Regions from separate parts of the Oceanobacillus sp. FSL K6-3682 genome, predicted to be linked through region 2. Evidence: riboswitches for the same ligand, from Rfam matches in the RefSeq annotation. Region 2 holds a riboswitch; each other region holds the start of a gene.

Region 1 (6,115 bases), 1.6 Mb from region 2:
GGCTACCTGGCTGCACAGATGATCTGCCTCCTCCATATCATGTGTTGTCAGAAAAATGGTCGTTCCCTGTCGATTCAGTTCCTTTAAACCATTATGGATATGCTTGGAGTTAGCAGGATCCAATGCAGATGTCGGTTCATCTAAAAATAATAGCTCAGGCTTATGCAAAAGCGTTCTTGCTAATAATACCCGCTGTGTCATTCCTTTAGACAGCTTGGCGACTTGTGTTTTTTTCTCAGAACCTAAGTTAACTGATTCAAGCGCCTCGTCAATTCGTTGTAAAGATGTACCATATAAATCTGCGTAAAGCTTTAAGTTATCATAAATGGTTAGTCTTGCGTATAAACCACTATTATCTGTTACCACACCAAAACGTTTTCGATATTCAGGTGCGTTTAACTTTGAAACTGGTACACCAAATACATTTGCTGTACCTGAACTCTGCCTCATTTGACCTGTTAAAATCTTTATTGTTGTTGTCTTTCCAGAACCACTTGGCCCCAGAAAACCAAATGTTTCTCCTTTTTTAACCTGGAAAGATACATCATGTAATGCCTGTTTATCACCAAAAATCTTCTCTAAAGATTTCACTTCTATCATATTCTCCACTCCAAAAACCTCCTGCGTCAGTTATTTGTTTGTGATCACAGAATATCGCTATTTAAGGAATAGTGCAGTATATCTTCAATGAATGGAGTATATTTCAAGCTGAATTGTGCTTATTCTACCCCCAATAATTCCTTCAGCTCGTTCAACTTTGATTTCGATAATGGAACCTGAGAGCTTTTTTTATCAATAAGAGACAAGCTGTAACTGTTCCTGGTCCATGTAATAACCTCTCTTATTTTTTGAAGATTCACAATATAGGAGCGATGGCAGCGAAAGAAGCCTTGATGAGATAAACGCTGTTCTAATTCTTTTAAGGTAAAACCTGTTGGAAATCCTTCTCCACGCGTATACAGATATGTTTGACCATTCTGGCTTTCAATATAGTCGATTTCCTGTGGGTCAAATAAAATAATTTTATCCTCTACTTTGGCAGAAATTTTATTTAACTGAAAAGTTTGCTGTACTTGAGCCTCTTCTTCCGCTGTTTCTATCCCATCTATTTCTAAAGACTTTACTCTGTCTTTCTCCTCCGTTTCAACTTCGATTTGATGCAGGCCCTGTTCATCTAAACGATAGACCGTATCTGCAATTGTAATGGCACTCTCCGTACTTGTTGTTAAAATCAATACCGCTTTTTGCTTTTCCTGCAAAATCTCGACAAATTGATGAAGTACACGTTTCGTTTCTAAGTCTACATTTACCTCAGGCTCTTCAAAAATAACAACTTCTGATTCCTGCATTAATATTCTGCCAAATTGGACCCGGCGTTTTTCAGATCGATTCAACTGATGCATTTTCCATCTTGCTTTTTCCTCCAGTTGAACCAGCTGTAGAACTTCTTTTATAGAAGCCTTGCTTTGATATAAGGACCCGATAAATGTCAAATATTCCTTTACCTGTAACCGTTCATAAATACCTTCTTCATACCAGCAAATTCCTAAAGAGGAAAAGTATTTCTGCTTATCCTCCTCCAGTGTTTTATGGTGTATCTGAATAAAACCCTTTCGTACACTTTCTTCTCCGGAAATCATTTGCAGTAAGACTGCACGCACATTAACAGTGGACTGAATTGCTTTGATTTCTCCAGATTTTATTTCTATATCTATCCTCGGAAATAATGTTTGATCTCCTTGACGATATTCAATTTCGTTCATTCTTAACATGCTTTATACCTCTCTATCCATAAAGAATTCATTCCATTCTATTTTGATAGCTTTTAAGCCTGATTATTATTTCATGACAAACAGTTAAATCTTTGATACAGTAGATTCAAAGAAAATAATGAAAAGCAACTACTAGGGGAGCCCAAAACTGCGGGCTGAGAGGGAAGCATGCTTACTTTCCGACTCTTACAAACCTGATCTGGCTAATACCAGCGTAGGGAAGTAGTCAATCAACTTATGATTACTCTCAGTATACCAAATCAGGCTTCTCTATAAAGCCTGATTTTTTATTTTTACAAAGTAGTTTACTTTTCATTCCAAAAAGAAAAGCGAAAAGCGCCTGTTTAAAAACGTAGAGATTGCGCTCCCGATCTTTGGGGGTGGTTCGACTTTAGTCGAACTTCCTTCACCCTTGAGATAAAGGAAACATGCCCCTTTAGGGGTATGCCGACGTTAGGCTTCAGCCTGCTTTTAGTCGACCTTCCTTTACTTTAAACCGATGTTGACTTTCACCCGCAGGGCATAAGCGCGACTATACTTCTGTCTGCGCCTGACGGCTTGCCAATCAGTAAGTCTTCTTTATCGTAGGGCGTGACGTGAAATCTCTAAAGTTTGGCGCATGGAGCTAGACATATAGAGGAGATGATTGGATTGAAAAACCGTACACGCTTATTAACGCTGATGGCTGTTTTTATAGCTATTGGAACAATTGGCTCTCAATTGCTCTGGTTTCCCGCAGGGGTTGCCAGAGCTTATCCAGTACAGCATGCCATTAATGTCATTGCTGCAATCATACTTGGACCGGGGCCGGCAGTCATTGTCGCATTAATGATCAGCCTGCTCAGAAACCTTTTAGGTCTGGGAACACTCGTTGCTTTCCCCGGAGCAATGATTGGAGCATTTGTCGCCGGGGTATTGTATAAGAAAACGCAAAAATATTTAATGGCGGCTTTTGGAGAAATAATTGGAACAGGGATTATTGGTTCATTCTTTGCTGTTCCTATTGCGAATCTCCTGATGGGAAGCTCAGTAGGAGCACTTGCATTTATCCCGCCGTTTATTGTCAGCAGCGTCTCTGGTGCTTTAATTGGCTGGCTGCTGGTCAGCCGTTTACCGGCACGGCAGTTTTCTTTAACAAAATAAATTATTTTACAATCCTAAGGAGGATTTTATGATGAGTCAGGTTCGTTGTGCATTAACAATTGCCGGCACAGACCCGAGCGGTGGTGCTGGTATTCAGGCGGATTTAAAAACATTTCAAGAGTTAAAAACCTATGGTATGTCTGTAATTACTTCTGTTGTGGCCCAAAATACAACAGGAGTCCGTTCTGTTGAGCATATGCCTCTTTCTATGATTGAGGATCAACTGGATGCAGTCATTGAGGACATGCCAATTCATGCAGTGAAAACAGGAATGATTGCAAGTAAGCCAATGATGGAATTAATCGCTCAAAAATTAAGAAAGATTGATGCGCCATATGTGATGGACCCTGTTATGGTTGCGACCAGCGGTGACGCTTTAATTAATGAAGAGGCCCGCAGCTTTTTGCGGCAGTATCTTCTTCCTTTAACGACGGTTGTTACACCAAATATTCCAGAAGCAGAATTTCTGACCGGCTTATCTATTGCGTCTACAGAAGATATGAAAAATGCTGCAGAATATCTCGTTCACGAGTATGATGTTGATGCTGCCTTAGTTAAAGGTGGACATCTAAAAGGACAGGCTGTTGATTTTCTTTATGACGGCAAACAGATGCATAGCTACGCTGCTGATCGTATTGATACAAAGAATACGCATGGAACCGGCTGTACCTATGCTGCTGCCATTGCTGCTTATTTAGGTAAAGGTTATCCACTTTCAGAGGCGGTAAAACACTCAAAAGCTTTTGTGACTGCAGCTATTTCCAAATCATTTGAGCTTGGAAAAGGGAATGGCCCGACGAACCACTGGGCAATCCGGGAAAATGCAGGAAGGGAGATTACACATGAATCCTGATATTATCCAGCAAGTCAGAAACAACACGCCTCTCATTCATCATTTAACCAATCAGGTTGTCATGAACTTTAGTGCTAACGGACTGCTTGCCTTTGGTGGCAGTCCTGTTATGGCAAAGGAATTAAGAGAAGCAGCAGATATGGCCAAAATTGCAGATGCACTTGTTTTAAATATTGGTACCATTTTAGAAAATGAAATTGAAGCAATGATTGCAGCAGGGAAAGCTGCCAATGAAAAGGGAATTCCTGTAGTTCTTGATCCTGTTGGCGCAGCTGCTACTTCTTTTCGGAAAGAAGTAATAGAAAGAATTTTACAAGATGTACGCCCAACAGTTATTAAAGGGAATGCAGGTGAAATTGCTTCCTTGGTTAATGCAGATATTCAAACACGGGGAGTGGATTCTATTGGGGAAGGAAATATAGATGATATTGCAGAAAAAGCCAGGAAACAATTTGATACTGCGATTGTAGTAACCGGAAAAACAGATGTTATCTATGCCGATCAGAAATTAATTTATAACCAGACTGGGCATCCGCTTCTCTCCAGTATTACCGGGGCGGGATGTTTATTAGGATCTGTTGTAGCAGCATGTCTGACTACTTCTTATCCAGTCGGGGAACAGCTCCGTACTGCACTCAGTTTCTACGGACTGGCCGCAGAGCATGCAGCAGAGCAGTCTCATGTGCAAGGACCGGGAACCTTTTTGCCAAGCTTTATGGATGCTTTATCCTTTACACCCAAGCAACTAAATGGAGGCACTGAAGATGGAATTTAATAGAGAACAATTAAGAAAATATTTTATTATGGGAAGCCAAAATTGTCACAGGGATCCTCACACTGTTTTAGAGGAAGCACTCACTGCAGGTATTACTTCATTTCAATTTCGGGAAAAAGGCACCGGCTCGTTAAATGGTGAGGAAAAGATTAAGCTGGGTAAAAGCTTGCGAGAGCAATGCCGAAAACATGATATTCCATTTTTTATTAATGATAATATTGAGCTGGCCGAGGAATTGGATGCAGACGGTATACATGTAGGGCAGGATGATATGCCTGTCAAGGAAGTCCGGGCTAAGTTCCCGGATAAAATCATTGGCCTGTCGATATCTACACCACAGGAGCTTGACCAAAGTCCGCTCGATTTAGTGGATTATATTGGCGTTGGACCAATTTTTGCAACTGCTACAAAAGAAGATGCAAAACAGGCTGTAGGCTTAGAATGGATTCATACTATCCGCTCGCAGTTTCCAGACATACCTGTTGTGGCAATAGGCGGTATCCAGACAGATAACGCAAGCTCTGTTATAGAAGCAGGTGCTGATGGCGTTTCTTTTATTACTGCTGTTACAGAAGCAGATAATATTAAAGAAGCTGTAGATAAGCTTTAGTCTAGCTAGAATTAATGAAAGAACTTCGTCAGACTAGTTATTCCGCCCAATCTGTTTGTTATGAAGCGCAAATAATGCAGATGCCTCATATGCTATTAGGGAACATTAGCCTAATAGAGGAGGAAAATTATGAATTATTTTCAACCACCGCATCCAAACGGCGAGGAAAACAAACAGAATAACCTGCCCGGAAAGATGCTGAATAATTATTTTCAGCCGGCCCCACAGCATAATTATTCCAATGGATTCTTTGCAGGGGGTCCAGAAGGTGAAACTGGCGGCCCAGGGGGCTATTATCAGGAACAGCAGCCTGCTGATAATATACCGTACCAACATCAACATGAACAGCAAAACTTTCCATCCCAGGAGCGAATTGGCAACTTCCCCCCTGGCTTTCCAGGTGGAGGCGGGAATGAATCGCCTTTTCCAGAGTTTAATACAGATCAATTTATAGATAATATTTTCCCTGGTCCCCCGAACAACGCCGGGGGCGGAAATGGAGGTGCTCCTCCAAATTGGCCGCCAGCTCCGTCTTTTCCAAACTTTCCAGGAAGCGGCGGCAGTGGAGGAGATCCTGGACAGCAATCAGGCCCTGCAGAAATGGGCGGTATGAACAGCCAGCCTCCAATGGGACCGCCGCCAAACTTTGTACCACAAAAACAACAGGTGCAGGCATTTGCTGTCGACCCTGGCGGGATCAGACATTGCATGTTCCGCTTCACTTATATTTGGCCAAATCGCGGCAACGGTTTTTGGGCCTTTCCGACATTCCTAGGCAGAAATTCTATTGCCGGATTCCGCTGGAATGGTTTTCGTTGGGTTTATTTTGGAATGGATTTAAATAGTATTGAATCCTTCCAATGTATGTAGCTATAAAAAGTAAATGAAATTAAAAACGAGCTGCTGAAAGCAAAATCTTTTCAGCAGCTCGTCTTATTTGAAATTTCTTCATTAATTATATT
Region 2 (6,115 bases):
AATAAAATCTAGACATATTATCAGCAACGAGGAAATTGGTATCGAAATATTTTTTCCAGACTTCATCAGTGATTTCTTCATAGTTCATCATTTCGTATACGCCTAAATTATTCACAAGAATATCTACATCAGGATGATTATTACAGATATTTTCTCTATCATCCTTGTTCAATAGATTACCAAAGGCATTTTGAGGATTAGTTTCTGGATGTTTTTGCTTTATGTCATGAACAACCAATTCTGCTTCCTCATTGCTTCTGCCGTTGACCAAAACATCCGCACCTTCTTTTGCAAGTTCATAAGCTATTGCCTTTCCTATTCCTTTCGTTGACCCGGTAATAAGTGCTTTTTTATTTTTTAATTTTAAATCCATATTATTAGTCTCCTTTATTAGCCACATGTAATACATTTAAGTAAAAAGTAATCGTGTTGCGTACAAAACTTTCTTTTGTATTTTTTTCAATTTCAACTAAACTAAAATAAATTTGAGGGTCAAAAACGTGCATCAATTGATGGGATAAATAGTTATTAGGCAAAGAAGAGTTTACCTCGTTTATTTCTTTTCCATTTTGTATGATTAGAGAAAAATTCTTTATGATCTTATCAATAACTGCATTTAATTCATTATAGTATTGTACATTAAATAATTGATGCATATAAAGAAAATGATTCTTAGTAAAATCAAAAAAGTCACTATCAAATCCATACGTGATTATTTTTTTGATTTTATCACTTGTAAGTTCTTCTTTTTTATCGATAAGTTCCACTTTGGCATTAAATTCTTTTAATTTAGGTATCAAAATATTAAAAAGTAATTCCTCCTTTGATTTAAAATGCAAATATAACGTACCCTTTGCAATATTAGATTCTTTCGCTATGTCATTCATCGTTACGTTATCAAAACCTTTTAGTCTAAATAGTTTCTCTGCATTATTTAGAATGGTAGTATTTCTATCATGAAATATTTTATCCATTCTTTGTGACATGAATAAAACCTCCTTTATTTGACCCATAGTCAATTTTGACCTGTGGTCATTTTAATATATTTTTACCTATTAGGCAAGAAATTTCAATATTATGTATGAAAAAATGTCTAATATAAGATGCAGGGGAAAACACACCAGGAGAAATCAAGAAGCCTTATTTATTCTGAAAAAGAAAATAGGTAATGGCTTATACCGAGAATTTATTAAATAAAAGAAAAACTATTGAGCAATCGAGAAGAAGCTTTTCTTATTCATTTATAGTAAACTAATAAAAAGGAGGCGTTTTAATGAGTACAATGATTTTTGTTAACTTTCCAGTCAAGAATGTAGCAGATGCCACTAATTTTTACGAAAAAATTGGATTTACAAAGAACGATGACTTTTCTGATGTTCATGCAAGCTGTATGGTCTGGGACGAAAATTTTTATATCATGTTGTTAGAACATTCTTTTTATCAACAGTTCCTCAAAAATAAGAAGATTGCCGATACACAAAAAGAAAATGCTGCTTTAATTTGTTTCGGCATGGAAAGCGCTGAAGCAGTCAAAGAATTTGGACAATTAGCAAAAGAAAATGGCGGCGATGCTTATCGTGTTGATATGGGGGTGCCGGAAGAGCAAATGTATGGCTTGGAGGTATCTGATATTGATGGGAATATGTTAGAACCGATGTGGATGAAACAATAGGGTAATAAATGAATAGAAGAAATGTGGAGAGATAATGATCTCGTCCTATTAATAAGTACCAATAATGACAGGAACCAGCCTGACGCTAATATTGTAGTGTCAGGCATGGTTTGCATTTTTAAATGATATATGCTTAAATAAGCCTTAAGTATTTTACTTCTTTCTTATAGCATGCTGTAGTGTATTCGTTTCAAGAATAAAAACCATAATACACCCTGATTATAAAGGATACCGCTGAAAATAACGCTATGAATGCATCATGCTATTTAATCAGCACTTACAGGTAAACTATTAATTCTAAATTTCATATTTCTATAATCGCTAGGGGAGCAATTTTATTGCTGAGAAAGGAAACTTGACCCTTGGAACCTGATTTAGTTAACACTAACGTAGGGAAGTGAGGTTTACTTAAGTAGGTAATAATCTAGTTATGTACTCATTTCCCATTCATCAATATTTGTTGAGTGGGTTTTTTAATGCTCTTACAGTAGATTCAAATAGTAAGAGATACAATTTAATAAGAATGTAGGGGGACCAGTGTTGCTGGTTGAGATAGTATCCATAAGATAAAGACCCTTAGAACCTGATCTGGTTGAGACCAGCGTAGGGAACATGCAAAGTAATTTCTATCATATGGAAATGTGTGTACCCTGGGCTTCGTGTCCGGGGTATTTTTGTTTGAAGGGAGGCGTGCATATTCAATCTATTAACAAGTGTTATTAAGAAATAAACTTATACTTTTTATCAGAAAGAGGGTGAAAACGAAGGATGAGAGAACAAAATAATAAATTAGCACTTCAGTTTAAAAATGTCGATTTCCATTATAAAAATGATGCAGGGGAGATTCCCATTTTAAAAAACATGAATCTTTCTGTTGCAGATGGTGAATTTGTAAGTATTATCGGTGCAAGCGGCTCAGGAAAATCAACCATATTTCGTCTTATTGTCGGGCTGGAAGAACTGACCGGTGGATCTATCTATTTAAATGAAAAACAAGTAACCGACCGTTCAGGAAAAGTTGGGTATATGCCTCAACAGGATTTATTAATGCCTTGGCGTACAGTTCAGCAAAATGCAGTTCTTCCGTTAGAACTGCACAAAGAAAGTCGTCTCGATAGAAGAGCTGTCGATAGCTTGCTGGAGGCGTTTGGTTTAAAAGGATACGAGAATAAATATCCGCATGAACTATCCGGTGGGATGCGCCAGCGTGTTTCCTTTTTAAGAGCTACTTTATCCGGTTCTAATGTGCTATTGCTGGACGAACCTTTTTCAGCTTTGGATGCGATGAACAGGTTATTTATGCAGGAATGGCTATTAGAACAATGGAAAGAGCAGCAATCTACTATTTTATTTATAACACATGATATTACAGAAGCATTATTTTTGTCTGACCGCATTTTTGTCATTACTGATACACCTTTTACAACATTTAAAGAGATCGAAGTGCCTTTGGAACGTCCAAGACGGCAACAGGATTTAGGAAATAAAGAAGTGACGGAGCTAAAAAATAATCTGCTGGATCAATTTCGGATGAGGGTGTAATCAATGAAAAATTATCTTTATTCTATTATTTTAATCACAATATTTTTATTTATATGGGAAGCAGGAGCGAGGTTTGTTAATACACCATTTATTTTACCGGCGCCGACTGAAATTGCGATAAAGCTATGGGAATTGAAAGCGGAGCTTCTGCTGCATCATCTTCCTGTTACACTGGCTGTTATTGCAATTGGCCTCGGTATTTCATTAGTACTTGGAATTATCCTAGCAATCAGTATGAATATATCAAAAACATTAGAGCAAGCCATTTATCCTATTTTAATTACATCACAAACCATTCCTATTATTGCACTGGCACCTATTTTTGTACTTTGGTTCGGATATTCCATCTGGAGCAAAGTCATCGTTACAATTATCATTACCTTTTTTCCTATTACCGTCAGTACATTCGATGGTTTTCGATCAACAAGTAAAGAACTGAAAGAGTTATTTCAAACACTTGGCGCATCTAAAAGACAGCTTTTTTTCAAGCTGGAGGTTCCATCTGCACTGCCTTCTTTCTTTTCAGGGTTAAAAGTAGCCGTCCCCATGAGTGTGATTGGCGCTGCAATTGGAGAGTGGCTCGGTGCACAGGCTGGCCTAGGTTATTTTAGCCGGCGGATGATGACACAATTTAATGGAGCAGGGGTCTTTGCACCTATAGTCGTTCTCTCTTTAATTGGAATTATATTATTTATTACAGTTGTTTTGCTAGAAAAATATATATTGAAATGGAGAAGATCTTAGTATGAATAAATTAACAGCAATAGTTAGTATTCTGATAGGCTTTACAATTCTAAGCGCTTGTGGAAATGAAGAATCAAATGCAGAGGATAATAAAAAAGTAAACGGGACAAATACTGTTTCTATTATGCTTGATTGGTATCCGAATGCCGTACATAGTTATCTATACGTAGCAGAAGAGAAGGGTTATTTTGAGGAAGAAGGGATTGAAGTTGATATTCAATTCCCGGCAAATCCAACAGACCCTCTGACACTTGCGGCTTCAGGCAAGGTGACAATGGGGTTATATTACCAGCCCGATGTGATTGCAGCAAGAGCAAATGAAGATATTCCTGTTAAGTCTGTGGCTGCTGTCGTTCGTGAGCCGTTAAACCGGATTGTTTCCCGTTCCAATGATCCGATAGAATCGCCGAAAGAATTAGAAGGGAGGCAGGTAGGTTACCCTGGAATTCCTGTAAATGAGGCAATTGTTAAAACAATGGTCGAGCATGACGGCGGAGATTATGAAAAAGTAGATATGATAAATGTAGAATTTGAATTAGGTTCTTCACTTATTTCTGAGCAGGTCGATGCAGTGAGTGGCATGTATGTGAATCATGAAGTGCCAGTCTTACGCAGTGAAGGGCATGCAATTGATTTTATTGATCCAGTAGATTACGGGGTGCCTGATTTTTACGAAATTGTCGCTGTGACAAGTGATGAAACATGGGATGCCGAGCGAGAAAATATTGAAGCGTTTTGGCGCGCTGCGCGTAAGGGATACGATTTCATGGTTGAAAATGAGGAAGAAGCACTGCAAATCCTGCTGGATTATCAGGATGAAGTAAACTTTCCCCTGGAAAAAGAAATTGAAACAGAGAGCTTAACTATTTTATTACCAAAAATGGATTCAGAGCAGGGTTTTGGTACACAGGAAAGAGCTTCATGGGAAAAAACAGCGAATTGGTTAAAAGAATACGGCGTGATTAAAGAAATTCCAAATATCGATGATATATTTGTCAATATTGAATAATAATTTCTATAAAGCTGCTTATTTATTGTTCAAAGTATTGTTGGAAATCAGCCAAGTGCGTTTCAAGCAAGGGTTTCTCATGGTATACCGTATTTTTGGCACACCCGAATAGGTGGAAAACAGGCAGAAGTGGTATTAGAATATAAACATAGATTTTTATCTAAATCATAGGAGGCTGTGCATAATGATTAAAGTCGTTAACACATTACGAGTAAAAAAAGGAAAGGTAAATGAGGTCGCAGCATTATTCCAAAAAGCTAAGGCAGTACACACATTTGATGGATTTGTATTTATGGAAGTCTTGATAAAAGAAAATACAGCAGAGTATGATGAGCTGCAGGTTTGCACAACGTGGGATGATCACGCTTCTTTTGAGGTTTGGAGAGAAAGCAGAGAAACAAGAAAAGCTCATGAATCACAGAATAAAGAAGAAAAAGAAGATAGTCCAATCCTTGGAACGGAATTATCAATATTTGAAGTCTTTGTACAGCACCATCCAGCATAGTATCCTTTTATCTAAGTTTTGTTACACTATGATTATTCACAAAATGCCGTCTTCAACTGTGAAGAAGACGGCATTTTTATGAATAGATTTATGCATATTTCCCCAATAATTCATACAATAATCAATTAGTGAACGAATCAAACTGCTTATTAAAATAAATAATATTGCAATTAGGTATTGACAACTAATGTGATAATGATTATCATTATCATTACAGAAAGGGGTTTCTCTATCAAATTATTCTGTGGATTAATCAGATCACTCATTGTGTTACCCCCCAACCAACATATAGAGACTTGATAGAGATTCCTTCTCTTTTGTTATAGGTCATAAGAAATCCTGTAATTATACAAAACTGATTTCTTATTATATATGCGAAAAATAAAGAATAGAGGAAAGAAAAATCTTATTTGTCCGGGTTAACGGGAAGATTTTTCTTTCCTTTCTTTTTTGATTTGATAAAAAATACAGTAGATTTAGGCTGTGATACAAACCTTTGAAGCAGTAAAATCTACGAAGAATTTTATAAAAAAATCGTTAATCAGAGATATAAAAGGGGGATGACAAGTAGTTATCAAACTTACTATTACGGAAAATAATTAACGCAATGAAGAAATATTTCATTTTTTTCATTTTCTTTACA
Region 3 (6,115 bases), 1.9 Mb from region 2:
TTCGTTCTCCATAGCCTTCTGACGGCTTTTCCGTAATAGCGATATCTTTATATTCCTCAGAATGTTCAACAAGATCTGCAAGTAATGTTTCCATTTGCGGCAAAATAACTGCGGCAAATTCGTTCTCTACTTTATCAGTGATTCTTGGTCCAAACTTTTCCAGACTCAATTCTTTTGCCTCTTTATGCAGATGTTCCAGATAAACTTCCTTTGGATTCCCTACAATATATGATTGGGTGGTTTCCTCAATAACAGATGTTGTTTCTATATCAGATGAAGAAGATAAATTACTGTCGCTCCGTTTATCTGCATCAATTTCTAAAAGGTTAGTCGGTGTATATATCCCCAACGTTAAGATAGTTATAAATACGACTGCTATTCTTCTCCACCAGAGCTTCATCTGCTTCACCCATCTTCCGTATCCGTTTTCTTTATTTTACCATGAATCTATTCATTGTCTATCCAACCATTCTACTTTTTTCAATTTTATAGACAATATTGTTATACCAAACATCCTATTTATACACTATTTCACAAATGGCTTATATCTTATAGGTAATCTCTTTGCCATTAAACCGGCCAGCCTTCACGCTTATACGCCATATCCCAAAACATATATTCATAGCGGCTGGTATTCAGAAAAATAGCTTCTAAATCATTCAGTTCTGTTTTCGTACAGCCTTCAGCAAGTTCATCCAATTTTTCAATCAGCCACTTACCGATGGAACCAAATTCATCCGAGCTGTACATTTTCACCCATTCTCCGTACTGCTCATGCTCCAGCGCACCCGGCTTCTTCGCCAGCTCCAGACCAATTTCGTGATAACTCCAGGCACACGGCAGAATTGCTGCAATCAAAGCTGCTAAAGAGCCCTTCTGCGCTTCTGCAAGCATGTTACTGCTGTAAGCAAGAGTTACAGGACCTGGAACAGTAGATTCCAGTTCATCCCTTGAAATACCAAGATGTTCAGCATACTGACGATGAAGATCCATTTCAAAATTTAACGTTTCGTCCAATGATTTAGCAAACCCGGACATCGTATCTAAATCTTTTGCAAGCACCGTTCCCAACGCAATTACTTTGGAGTACTCTATCAAATACTTGTAATCCTGACACATATAAAATTTAAATGCCTCTATATCGAGTGTTCCATTACCAATCCCTTGTACAAATGGATGCTGATGACTTTTCTCCCAAACCGGGTCTGCTTTCTTGCGAATACGCTCTGAAAATTTCATGTTATAAAAGCTCCTTTTATATATTTTTTATGAACAACGCTATTTCTGTTTTTTTGTATTACACCATTTCAAAATAAACCGCAGTAATGACGCTGTATAGTCTAATAGCTCATCTATATCTATCTGTTCATCGACTGCATGAGCGTGCTTTAATTCTCCTGGGCCATAGCAGACAGTAGGAATACCATAGGCTGCAAGCCATCCCCCATCTGTTACTGTTTCAGACATACGACTGGAAGCTTTCTCACCGAATGCTTCCTGATGACTCTCCTGTAAAAGAGCAAAGGCTGCATGCTCCTCATCTACTGAGAATGATGGGAAAATTTCACCCCGGTCAACAATCATCGATTCGCCCCCCCACTCAAATTCCGGCGGATTGTCTCTCATCCAGACGTCTGCTTCCGCTGTTTTTCGTAAATGCAGCTCAATTTCTTCTGCGACCTGTTCAGCTGTCTCATCCGGATAATAGTGAACGGTAATCCACAGGCGGCATTCATCTGCGATAAATGCGGCATGTCTACCTCCCTCAATAACTGCAGGGTTAATCGTATTCGTGCCCGATGGGAAACCTGGATAAGATTTAGTCACTGCCCAATGGCGCTCCAGCTCCTGCAGGGCAGTAATCAGCTTGTTCATCTTTTCAATCGCACTCGCTCCCTTCATTCCGCCTCCTGCATGAATAAGTTGTCTACGTGTACCATCATGATGCGTGGTTGGGCTTTTCACTATAACCCAGCCCGTAATAACACCGCCCTGTCCATGAATTTCACAATGACTAGTGTCTGCAACAATGGCATAATCTGCTGTATAACCACGCTCACCACATTGCTTCGTTCCTGCTTCGCCAACTTCTTCACCAATGACTGATTGAAGAATGACATCTCCTCCCAGCTCAATCTGATGGTCATGCAAAATTCTCATAGCAAATAAACAAGCTGCCAGTCCACCTTTCATATCCGCTGCGCCACGTCCGTATAATGTACGGTCTTCTACTGTCGGTTGAAATGGCGCATGCTTCCATTTTTCATCCTCTTCAATAGAAGCGACATCGACATGTGCATTAAGAATCAAACTATTATATGCATCAGAAGAAGTTCCTTGTAGACGGCCGACGACATTTGGATCTCCCGGATAAACATCCCATTGTTCTGTTTCAAAACCCATTTTCTTCAAATACTTTGCAATATAAGCCTGGATATCCGCTGTATTTCTTGCAGGCGGCGCCGGTGTCCTGAAGCGAATCAAATCGCTGAGTAGCTCTACCAGCTCTTTCTCCCGGTTCCATACATCCTGAACTATTTTATCCATTAAAATAAACCTCCTTTAAAGCACGCAAAAAAGCCATCTCCCCAGGAAGGAAGATGGCAGAAAGTTTTATTTCATTTGCCTATAGGCATATCCCGCCCACTTCCCTCCGCTAGTACAAACTAGATCAGGTTGGTAAGGGTTAAGGCAGTATATACATGCCTCTCTCAGCTTTATAAGCACCCCTAGTGGATCATTGCGTATTTACTTGTCAGCTTTAGATTACCATAAGGGTTTACAGGCGTAAAGCAGGATTTTATCAAAGATTATTCTGTACCTGTTTGTCTTTTTGCTATTGGGAATCTTTTCTCTCTTATTTTTAATGTCATATGTTTTTATGGGAAAAGCTGTTATAAGTGTTGTTCAATCCTATAGTGGCAATAAAATAGAAACCGAGGCTTTTATTTTCAATAAAGAGCGTGATTATAATGCCGGCCTCCATAGCACAAATTCATACTATTTGCATTTATCCTTTTACGCGGAAGATATAGAAGAAGAAACTTTTATTTCCAAACAAGTATCCTCTCGTATTTTTCCTCAAAATCATGATTTAATAAATATCCGTTATCCTGAAGGCCAGCCTTATAAAGCGTACATATCAGGAACCAAATTCAGTGATTTTATAGGATCTAGTTTTATTATTTACAGCTGTGTTATCATCGTTACCGCTTTATTAATATATGCAGCCATATTAATGCGAAGAAAGAAGAAAACTGGATCTTATTATAAAAAACAGAAAAAGGATTTCTCAAATAAGTAACGAATACATAGTATATACCATTCACAGAAAGGAGCCTCATTTATGCTTATTCAGTCAAAAAAATTATCGCCTGGTGATAAAGTAGCAACTGTCAGCCTTTCCTGGGGAGGAGCTGGTGAACCATCACTGCGTTGGCGCTATGAACAGGGCGTGGAACGCTTAGAATCCGTCTTTGGACTTGAAGTTGTGCCAATGCCCAACAGCTTAAAAGGACAAGCTTACATAGCTGAACACCCCGAGGCACGGGCTGAGGATTTAATGACCGCTTTTCAGGATCCTGAAATCAAAGGGATTATTTCTAATATTGGCGGAGATGATAGTATCCGCCTGCTTCCTTATATTGATTTTGATATTATCCGTAAAAACCCAAAGATTTTTATGGGTTTCTCTGACACGACGATTGTCCATTTATTCTGCTTCCATGCAGGATTATCTTCCTTCTACGGTCCGGCAATTATGACAGACTTTGCAGAAAATGTTGCAATGGATGATTACACAGTGAATGCCATTCAAAACATGCTTTTTAAAGTGGAAGCAGTCGGCAATATCTCTGCACCGGAGAAATGGACAAGTGAATTCCTGGAATGGGATATTTCCAATAAATCCATTGCAAGAACAAGATATCCTGATCGGGGTTATGAACTCCTGCAGGGAAGCGGTATCGCAAAAGGAAACCTTATCGGAGGCTGTATCGAAGTACTTGAATTTGCCAAAGGAACAGAAATCTGGCCACAGCAGGGAGCATGGAAGAATAGCATTCTCTTCTTTGAAACATCCGAGGAGCAGACAGAGCCCGAGTTAATAAAAAGATGGCTTAGAAACTATGCAGCTCAAGGAATACTCCACCAGGCAAATGGAATGATTTTTGCAAAACCTTATGGGGAGGTACATTATGAAGCATATAAGGAAATTATCTTATCTGTTCTAGCAGAAAACGGGCTGGTTGACCTTCCTGTTCTTTATGGTGTTTCTTTTGGACATACTGAACCAAAAACACCTATCCCATATGGAAGATTAGCACAAGTTGATTGCCATCAAGCATCCTTTTCGATTATAGAAGCAGCTGTTACGGATTAAGGACAGCTGCTTTTCTTTAGTTAGAATAGATTTACACCTCTCTCATTATTAAATCAAATAAGACAGTGATATACTATTGATATACTTCCTGTTTAGAAATGTTAGTTAAACGAAGTAATGACTAAGCTCTTCTGAGGCTTCGCGCTCTCTCCATTGCTCTTTTTCCCATAAAGGTTAACAATAAAATTATCCTGATTAGAAGAGTCAAGAGAAAGATTATGCCCTATAACTACTTCCTGCTTCATGCAAATAGGGAATTTGTAGTAAGATAGAATAGAATGGGCACCATCGCTAAAGGCGGATATTAAATAAGCCTTCCAACCATATGCAGGAGGAATTTGAGGTATGCAAAAACTTATTATTCCTGAAGAGGATATTGTGCTTGCTATATGTATGTACATTGCTGAAGAACAGAATATGAATGCAGATGACGTCCAGGTAGAGTTGTTTTATGATGATTACACTGGTTTTTCAGCAGAAATCATAACGCCGTCCGGAAAACAGGAATGGATGACCAAGCAAATTATTACTGCATTAAGAAAATGGATCAAAGAGAATCTTCATGCTGATCCATATGCAGGCTTAAAGCTGGATTTAAACAGACGAAACGGCATTTACGCGCGCCTTCGCAGTGATAGCTAGTTTCTCATAAAAACTTGATAATATTTTTTAAGCTTATTTACATATTTTCAAATGATTCAAGGCCAACAGCCTCTATTCAATTGAATATAGCATTTATTTTAATTTTTTCTTAACAAGTTTTCTTTTGACAAAAAAGAGCAGGAAGGCCTCCTGGCATGTACGTACATATAAAACAGTTAACAACCCTTTTATTTCCTTTGGATAAAAAAATAAAAGGGTTTTCATTTGCCGTTCTTTATTTTTTTCTCTCCTGTTCTGATTCCTCGTACAAGCTCATATACTAAAATATCGAGCAGACAGGAAAGGAGAGATATGTTGGAGTTTATACAGACAGTCGGACAAATTCTCCTTATCAATATTTTATTAAGCGGGGATAATGCTATTGTCATTGCGATGGCGAGCCGAAATCTTCCGGAACATCTTCAAACACGCGCTATCCGCTGGGGAACTTTTGGAGCGATTGCGCTTCGTATCCTCTTTGTTTTTATCATGATTTACTTGCTACAGCTGCCTTTTATTCAACTAATTGGCGGATTTCTCCTATTGTATGTAGCATATAAATTACTGGTTGATAAGCAGGATCAAAGTCAGATGAAGAGCGGGAATTCTTTGCGTGAGGCGATAACAATTATTATTTTTGCAGATGTCATCATGAGTCTGGATAATGTACTGGCCATCGCTGCCATTGCAGACAGCGATTTGCTGCTGGTAATTGCCGGAATCATTTTAAGTATCCCGATTATTTTAACAGCCAGTGAACTCATTCTAAAATTAATCCAGCGCTTCCCAATTATTATTTATATCGGTGCAGGCTTACTTGCTTGGACAGCTGGAAAGATGCTGTTAGAAGAGGCATTTGTACAGCAGCTTTTCGCTTCAATGAAATATGGACAGCTTATCTTCCTCAATATCCTTACTATTTCCATTCTATTTATTGGTAAGTGGCGCAGAAATCAATTAGAAATGACCGTATAAAAAAACCTCTTATGTGACAAAACATCGCATAAGAGGTTTTTTTAGCTGCAGTTTTACAAACTTTGATAGGTTTTTGCTTTTCTAAATAGCACTGTTGTAATAATCAAGCCTATCGCC
Region 4 (6,115 bases), 2.1 Mb from region 2:
AATGGGCAGCAGAAGCGGCTGAAGCTAAAGGTGCTGAAGTAAGAGTATTAAAAGTACAGGAATTAGCTCCAGAATCAGTTATTGAAGGAAATCCGGTATGGAAAGCTACAGTGGAAGCAACAAAAGATGTTCCGGTTGCAGCTTCAGAAGATCTTGAGTGGGCAGATGCAATTATTTTCAGCACACCAACACGTTTCGGAAACATGCCTTCGCAAATGAAACAGTTTTTAGATATCCAAGGCGGGCTTTGGGCAAGCGGAAAAACCGTTAACAAAGTGGTCAGTGCGATGTCTTCTGCACAGAACCCGCATGGCGGTCAGGAAGCAACTATTCTGTCACTATATACCAGCATGATGCACTGGGGAGCAATCATCGTTCCTCCAGGTTACTCTGATGAATCTGTATTTGCAGCTGGTGGAAATCCATATGGAACTAGTGTTACTGTCGATCAGGATGGAAAAATGGTTGAAGATGTACAAGCTGCTGTGAAACATCAGGCAGAGCGCACAGTTACAGCTGCTGAATGGGTTAAAAAAGGAAATCAGTAATTAATGACATTAAAAAAGATGGTACCTCTTTCTATTTGGGGTATTGTCTTTTTTATTAGTATCAACATAGCTTGGTGAGTGTCGGTAATTACTTACATAAAAAATGAATCCTTTCTTGGTGCTTTATCGTAAATATAGATGCAGCAATAAGAGAGGAAGAGCAGAAGATGGGAATTTTATTAGCAACTTTAATAAGTATGATTTTATACGTGATTGTAGCAGTTGTAGTAGCTTTTGCTTCATCGGTACAAACAGGGCGGGCGCTGAAATTTGCTTTTGGATTATTTGTTTTTGGTTTTATTGTTTTAGCCGTCATTAACTATTTTATGATGCCGGCAATTACTATTCCGAATATGCTATTGATTAATTTAATTACTGCTATTGTCCTTGCACCGGCTTTGACGGCAATATTAAAGCCGAATAATTTTATGGAGAAAAAGCTGTTTATACCATTGTTCAGCATTTTTGGATTAGGACTGTTATTATTTATCGCTGTAATCATTACCGGTTTTACAGTATTGGACAATGCACATAATACGATCACAGTAAATGAAGAGTCCGAGGCAAAGCCGTTATCTAAGGATGAAACACCGATTACAGTGGCCCCTGAATTTGCACGTAACAAGATTCAAAAGGCAATGAGTGTTGTGCCAAACGCCCAATTCTATGACTTAGGCAAGCTACAGGTACAGCAGGTGGGAGATGAAATTGTTTACGTTGCTCCTGTTGAATTCGCCGACTTTTGGAAGTTTGTCCGTGGAAAAGAAACAGCTGGGTACTTTACGATTTCTGCAACAGATGTAAACGCACAGCCAACGTTTGAAGAGGAGCCTATGGAATATACAAATTCCAGCTATTTTCATAAATATGTGCAGCGTGTAATTTATAATAAGTTTCCGCAATATATACAAGGTGGAGAAGCACAAATAGAAGTGGATGATGATGGAAAGCCATGGTATGTTCAAACCATTTATAAGCCGATGAATATTACAAATAAACCAAACCTGGATAAGCTTCAGGTTGTGGTGATTGATCCGGTCACTGGTGAAATGAATGCTTATCAAACAGACGAGGCTCCAGACTTTATTGAAGGATCTGTAAGCTCAGAAATGGCTACGTTAACGAATGATTATTATGGGAAATATGTTCATGGCTGGTTAAACAGCGTCTTTGGCAAGAGAGATGTGAAGCTGCCTAACCAATCTGGCACGGAATCTGGGGTTACACCAATGTTTGATGAGAATGGAGATATGTTTTATTTTACCGATATGACCTCCCCGAAGGAAAATATCGATTCTGCATTAGGCTATACATTAGTTAATGCACGAACCGGAGAGCTGACCTATTATGGCGGTAAGAAGAACAACGGTATTATGGACAGTGAAGGAGCAAAGCAAATCGTTAATAAGGAATTCCCGGAGAAGAAATGGGAAGGGTATATGCCTGTTCTATACAATGTTGACGGAAATCCAACCTGGGTTGTCAATGTACTGGATCCGAATGGATTGCATAAGCAGTATGCCTACATTAAAGCGAATGATTCAGACTTTGTCGTGTTTGGCGATACCGCAAATGCTGCTTTGGATGCCTATCGAATGGCTCTGTTACAGGATCCTGGAAACACGGGAGCTACTGGTGATACTGTCACTGAGACTGTTCAAGGAACCGTCAGTCGTGTAGTTGTGAACTCGACAGAGCAGGGGCAGATTATCCAATTTTTACTTGAAAACGATACAACGATCTATACTGTAAATGCCAGCAAGGCTCCATTAGCAATCTTTCTGGAACAGGGAGATAATATCGAGGCAGAAGCACAGCTGATGGATAATGGTACTGCAACCATTGAAGTGATGGAGATTGATGGTTTAACAGAATAGCAGCTAGATATACGCGTACCAATCCCTTATTGTTAAAAACGGCAATAGGGGATTTTTTTGATTTGTTGAAAGATGACTTTTCCATGTAGTTTAAGTATTAAGATTAGAATAATAAGAAATATTTTTTTTAGAATATCAAAATGGTTGTTGACTCTTGCCTTAGGTAGGAGTCTATTGTTTATTTATGAGGAGGTGAGTTTCATATGCTGACGGTTAAGCAAGTAGCTGATTTAACCGGAATAACGATCAAAACACTTTATCATTATCATAAGATTGGACTGTTAGAGCCGAGGGAAATCACAGAAGCTGGATATCGTTTATATGGGAAAAAGGAATTAGAAAAATTACAGCATATTTTGTTTTATCGTGAATTAGATTTTTCATTAGAGTCTATTCAGAAAATATTGTATGAGAAAAAAAGCCGTTACGATATGTTAATGGAACAAAAGAGACTGATAGAAGACAAGAGAGAACGAATGAATCTGATATTAAATACTCTTAACGAAACTATATATTTTGAGGAGCGTGGAGAAGTGATGGATAATCAAAATATGTTTAAAGGGTTAAATCAAGAACAATGGCAGGAACAGTTAAAAGAGCAAAATGAATATCTGCAGGAAACTTATCAATACGAAATCCCTGTAGATAATATTGAAGCGGAGGAATTAAATGAATCAGCCAGAGAATCGAAAGCGTTTATGGATAAAATGGCTTTTGCTTTAAAAAAGGGATGGACAGTAAATGATGAAAGGGTCAAACAGCTTATCTCTGAGCATATTAAGTATATCAATGACAACATTATGAAGGTAGACTCACAAGGGTTTGTTGAATCAACATGGTTTTTTATTACTGATGAATTTCACAAAAATATGTTAGAGAATCAACAAACAGGATTAACTTATTATTTGTATGCTGCTTCTGTTAACTATGCAAAGCAAGGCTAGACAAATTATTCATAAGCAGAAAAAAGAGAGACTGTAAAAATAACTTTGAAAATAAAAAATTATATGTTATCCTTTAATTGTAATTCGAAAATTAAATAGTCAACACTAGGGGAGCCTTTGGCTGAGACGAATATTCGGACCCTTTGAACCTGATCTGGTTAGCACTAGCGTAGGGAAGTGGCAGGAACATGACGATATATAATTCGATCGCTGAATTTTTATATAATCAGGGCCACTTATCCAATGGATGAGTGGCCTTTTTCGTTTCTTCCGCTGATTCTCGGGAAATGAAAGAAAGGAGCAATGGCATGGGCAAACAATTACATCTTATCAGTGATGGAAATTTTACTAAACAGCATTTGCAAATAATTAAGCGGATTCATAGAGATATTGATTTTCTGCATATCCGGGAGAAAAAGAAGACAGCAAAGGAAATCATGGAAATAATTGAAGCATTAGAAAGCATCGAATTTCCATTAGCGAAAGTAATTGTAAATGACCGGGCTGATATCGCTGTGATGAAACAGTGTGCAGGTGTCCAGTTGGCATATCACAGTCCTTCCATGCCGCTTGTGAAAAAGTGCTTCTCTGCGCTCTTAACAGGGAAGTCTGTTCATTCCTTACTGGAAGCAGAACAGGCTCAACGGGAAGGGGCAGATTATGTGCTGTATGGTCATCTCTATCCCAGCAGGTCCAAGCCTGGCCAGCAGCCGAGAGGATTAGCTGACCTTCGGGAAATCACCAATGTATTATCTGTTCCGGTCTACGCTATTGGCGGGATTACTCCGGAACGAACGAAAGAAGTAATGAAGGCAGGGGCAGCCGGGGCAGCGATAATGTCTGGTATTTGGAAGGCGGATAATCCGGTGCAAACTGTTGAGGCTTACCGGGAAGTGTTGGATACTTGGGAAGGTGGGTGAAGGTGAAAAAACAGTTTGATCAAATTATTGTAGGCGGTGGGGTAATTGGCTGTTCTATTGCTTATCAGCTGGCTAAAAGAGGCTATCGGGTGCTGATAGTAGAAAGGGATCAAATCGGATGTGAGGCATCAAGTGCTGCAGCTGGAATGTTAGGAGCTCAAGGAGAATTTGCAGAGAAGAGTCCTCTTTTCCAATTTGCACAAGAGAGCAGAGCATTATTTAAAGATTTATCCGAAGAGCTGTATGAAAAATCAGGGATTGATATTCAGTATATTCATAAGGGGATTATGAAGCTTGCTTTTCATCAGCATCAGTACAACAAGCTGAAAACAATCGCTGCATTTCAGAGAGAAGAGGATAATCCTGCTTATTTGCTGTCCGTAGAAGAAGCAAGGAAGATGGAACCAGGCTTAACAGAGAATCTTCATGCTGTTCTTTATCTGCCCAATGATGGTCAGGTTTCTGCCCGTCATCTTACGGAGGCATTCACCCTGGCTGCCTATCATCATGGTGCAGCTTTGCGTGAACAGGAAAAAGTAATTGAGCTGTTGATAGAAAATAGAGCAGTTCATGGAGTCCGGACAACAAAGGGAGCTTATTATGCTGATCAAATCGTTATTGCAACAGGTGCCTTTGGAGATGAACTGCTGCCTGAAGATTATGGCACAATTCCGGTGAAGGGGGAATGTCTGCTGCTGGAATTAGAAGAGAATTTATTTCAAACTACGCTTTGGATGGATGGCTGTTATCTCGTTCCAAAGCAAGGGGAAAAAGTGATTGTTGGAGCATCTTCCATCCCCGATAAAACAGATAAGCATGTTCATGCTGCGAGCGTTCACAAGCTATTGTCACGAGCACAGAAAATGGTTCCGCGGCTGGGAGAAGCGAGGATAAGCAGTTTTTGGGCGGGAGTCAGACCTGCCACAGCTGATGAACTTCCATACTTGGGAGAGGTTCCAGATGTTGCTGGTTTATATACGGCAAAGGGACATTACCGGAATGGCATACTGCTATCGCCAATTACGGGAATCTATATGGCAGACTTAATAGAGAATAAACCGATTAATCCATTTTATTACGATAGCTTTAGCTTGAATCGTCAAGGCAATAAACTGGAAAAGGCAGGTGAGTCACAATGAAAATAACAGTGAACGGCAATGGATTAGAAATTCAGGAAGAGGTAAAGCACATCAAAGGTCTAATTGATTTTCTGGAATTGGAAGATAAACCTTTGATCATTGAGCATAATCAGCAGATATTGCAAAAGGAAGAGCATGAAAAAGCTGTACTGGAAAATGGAGATAAGGTTGAGATCGTTCATTTTGTTGGAGGGGGTTAAGAAATGCTTAAAGTTGGAAACTATCAATTTAAATCTCGTTTATTTTTAGGAACAGGAAAATATCCTGATTTCGATATTCAAAAGCAGGCGGTAGATAAATCAGGGACAGAGGTACTCACCTTTTCTGTAAGAAGGATGAATATTTACGATCCCTCACTGCCAAATTTTTTAGAAAAAATTGATGTGGATCGATATACGTTTTTACCAAATACGGCAGGTGCGAAGGACGCAAAAGAGGCCGTGCGCATTGCTAAATTAGCTGCTGCTTCGGGACGATGTGATATGGTAAAAGTGGAAATTATTGGATGTGATAAAACATTGCTCCCAGATCCTGTTGAGACATTAAAAGCTACAGAAGAGCTGGTGGCAGAAGGCTTTACCGTACTTCCATATACATCAGATGATGTTGTGCTGGCCAAAAAACTGGAGGAAGCAGGTGCGCATGCAGTGATGCCCGGAGCTTCACCAATTGGAAGTGGTCAAGGGA

The links. A riboswitch is a leader RNA that binds a small molecule or an ion and turns the genes downstream of it on or off. The one in region 2 is predicted to bind thiamine pyrophosphate.
Region 1: linked by a shared signal. The riboswitch ahead of thiW (energy coupling factor transporter S component ThiW) and the one ahead of MHH51_RS12470 (ABC transporter ATP-binding protein) in region 2 are both predicted to bind thiamine pyrophosphate.
Region 3: linked by a shared signal. The riboswitch ahead of MHH51_RS21165 (acetylornithine deacetylase) and the one ahead of MHH51_RS12470 (ABC transporter ATP-binding protein) in region 2 are both predicted to bind thiamine pyrophosphate.
Region 4: linked by a shared signal. The riboswitch ahead of MHH51_RS02375 (thiamine phosphate synthase) and the one ahead of MHH51_RS12470 (ABC transporter ATP-binding protein) in region 2 are both predicted to bind thiamine pyrophosphate.

The regions. Positions count from the first base shown of each region.
Region 1 covers NZ_CP150263.1:888,956-895,070, reverse strand. The annotation lists gene MHH51_RS04555 (ABC transporter ATP-binding protein) at 1-609, opposite strand, end outside; gene MHH51_RS04550 (LytTR family transcriptional regulator DNA-binding domain-containing protein) at 720-1,772, opposite strand; TPP riboswitch at 1,897-2,010, shown strand; gene thiW (energy coupling factor transporter S component ThiW) at 2,424-2,915, shown strand; gene thiD (bifunctional hydroxymethylpyrimidine kinase/phosphomethylpyrimidine kinase) at 2,947-3,768, shown strand; gene thiM (hydroxyethylthiazole kinase) at 3,758-4,543, shown strand; gene thiE (thiamine phosphate synthase) at 4,533-5,153, shown strand; gene MHH51_RS04525 (hypothetical protein) at 5,283-6,023, shown strand; gene MHH51_RS04520 (BCCT family transporter) at 6,105-6,115, opposite strand, start outside.
Region 2 covers NZ_CP150263.1:2,496,255-2,502,369, reverse strand. The annotation lists gene MHH51_RS12485 (SDR family oxidoreductase) at 1-373, opposite strand, end outside; gene MHH51_RS12480 (TetR/AcrR family transcriptional regulator) at 378-986, opposite strand; gene MHH51_RS12475 (glyoxalase) at 1,274-1,672, shown strand; TPP riboswitch at 1,986-2,085, shown strand; TPP riboswitch at 2,190-2,299, shown strand; gene MHH51_RS12470 (ABC transporter ATP-binding protein) at 2,441-3,214, shown strand; gene MHH51_RS12465 (ABC transporter permease) at 3,218-3,958, shown strand; gene MHH51_RS12460 (ABC transporter substrate-binding protein) at 3,960-4,967, shown strand; gene MHH51_RS12455 (antibiotic biosynthesis monooxygenase) at 5,152-5,472, shown strand.
Region 3 covers NZ_CP150263.1:4,361,823-4,367,937, forward strand. The annotation lists gene MHH51_RS21155 (YpjP family protein) at 1-400, opposite strand, end outside; gene tenA (thiaminase II) at 571-1,239, opposite strand; gene MHH51_RS21165 (acetylornithine deacetylase) at 1,279-2,547, opposite strand; TPP riboswitch at 2,632-2,741, opposite strand; gene MHH51_RS21170 (S66 peptidase family protein) at 3,347-4,381, shown strand; gene MHH51_RS21175 (DUF2653 family protein) at 4,727-5,023, shown strand; gene MHH51_RS21180 (TerC family protein) at 5,336-5,998, shown strand; gene MHH51_RS21185 (MFS transporter) at 6,052-6,115, opposite strand, start outside.
Region 4 covers NZ_CP150263.1:438,433-444,547, forward strand. The annotation lists gene wrbA (NAD(P)H:quinone oxidoreductase type IV) at 1-548, shown strand, start outside; gene MHH51_RS02365 (DNA-binding protein) at 716-2,425, shown strand; gene MHH51_RS02370 (MerR family transcriptional regulator) at 2,629-3,369, shown strand; TPP riboswitch at 3,467-3,562, shown strand; gene MHH51_RS02375 (thiamine phosphate synthase) at 3,678-4,289, shown strand; gene thiO (glycine oxidase ThiO) at 4,292-5,428, shown strand; gene thiS (sulfur carrier protein ThiS) at 5,425-5,628, shown strand; gene MHH51_RS02390 (thiazole synthase) at 5,632-6,115, shown strand, end outside.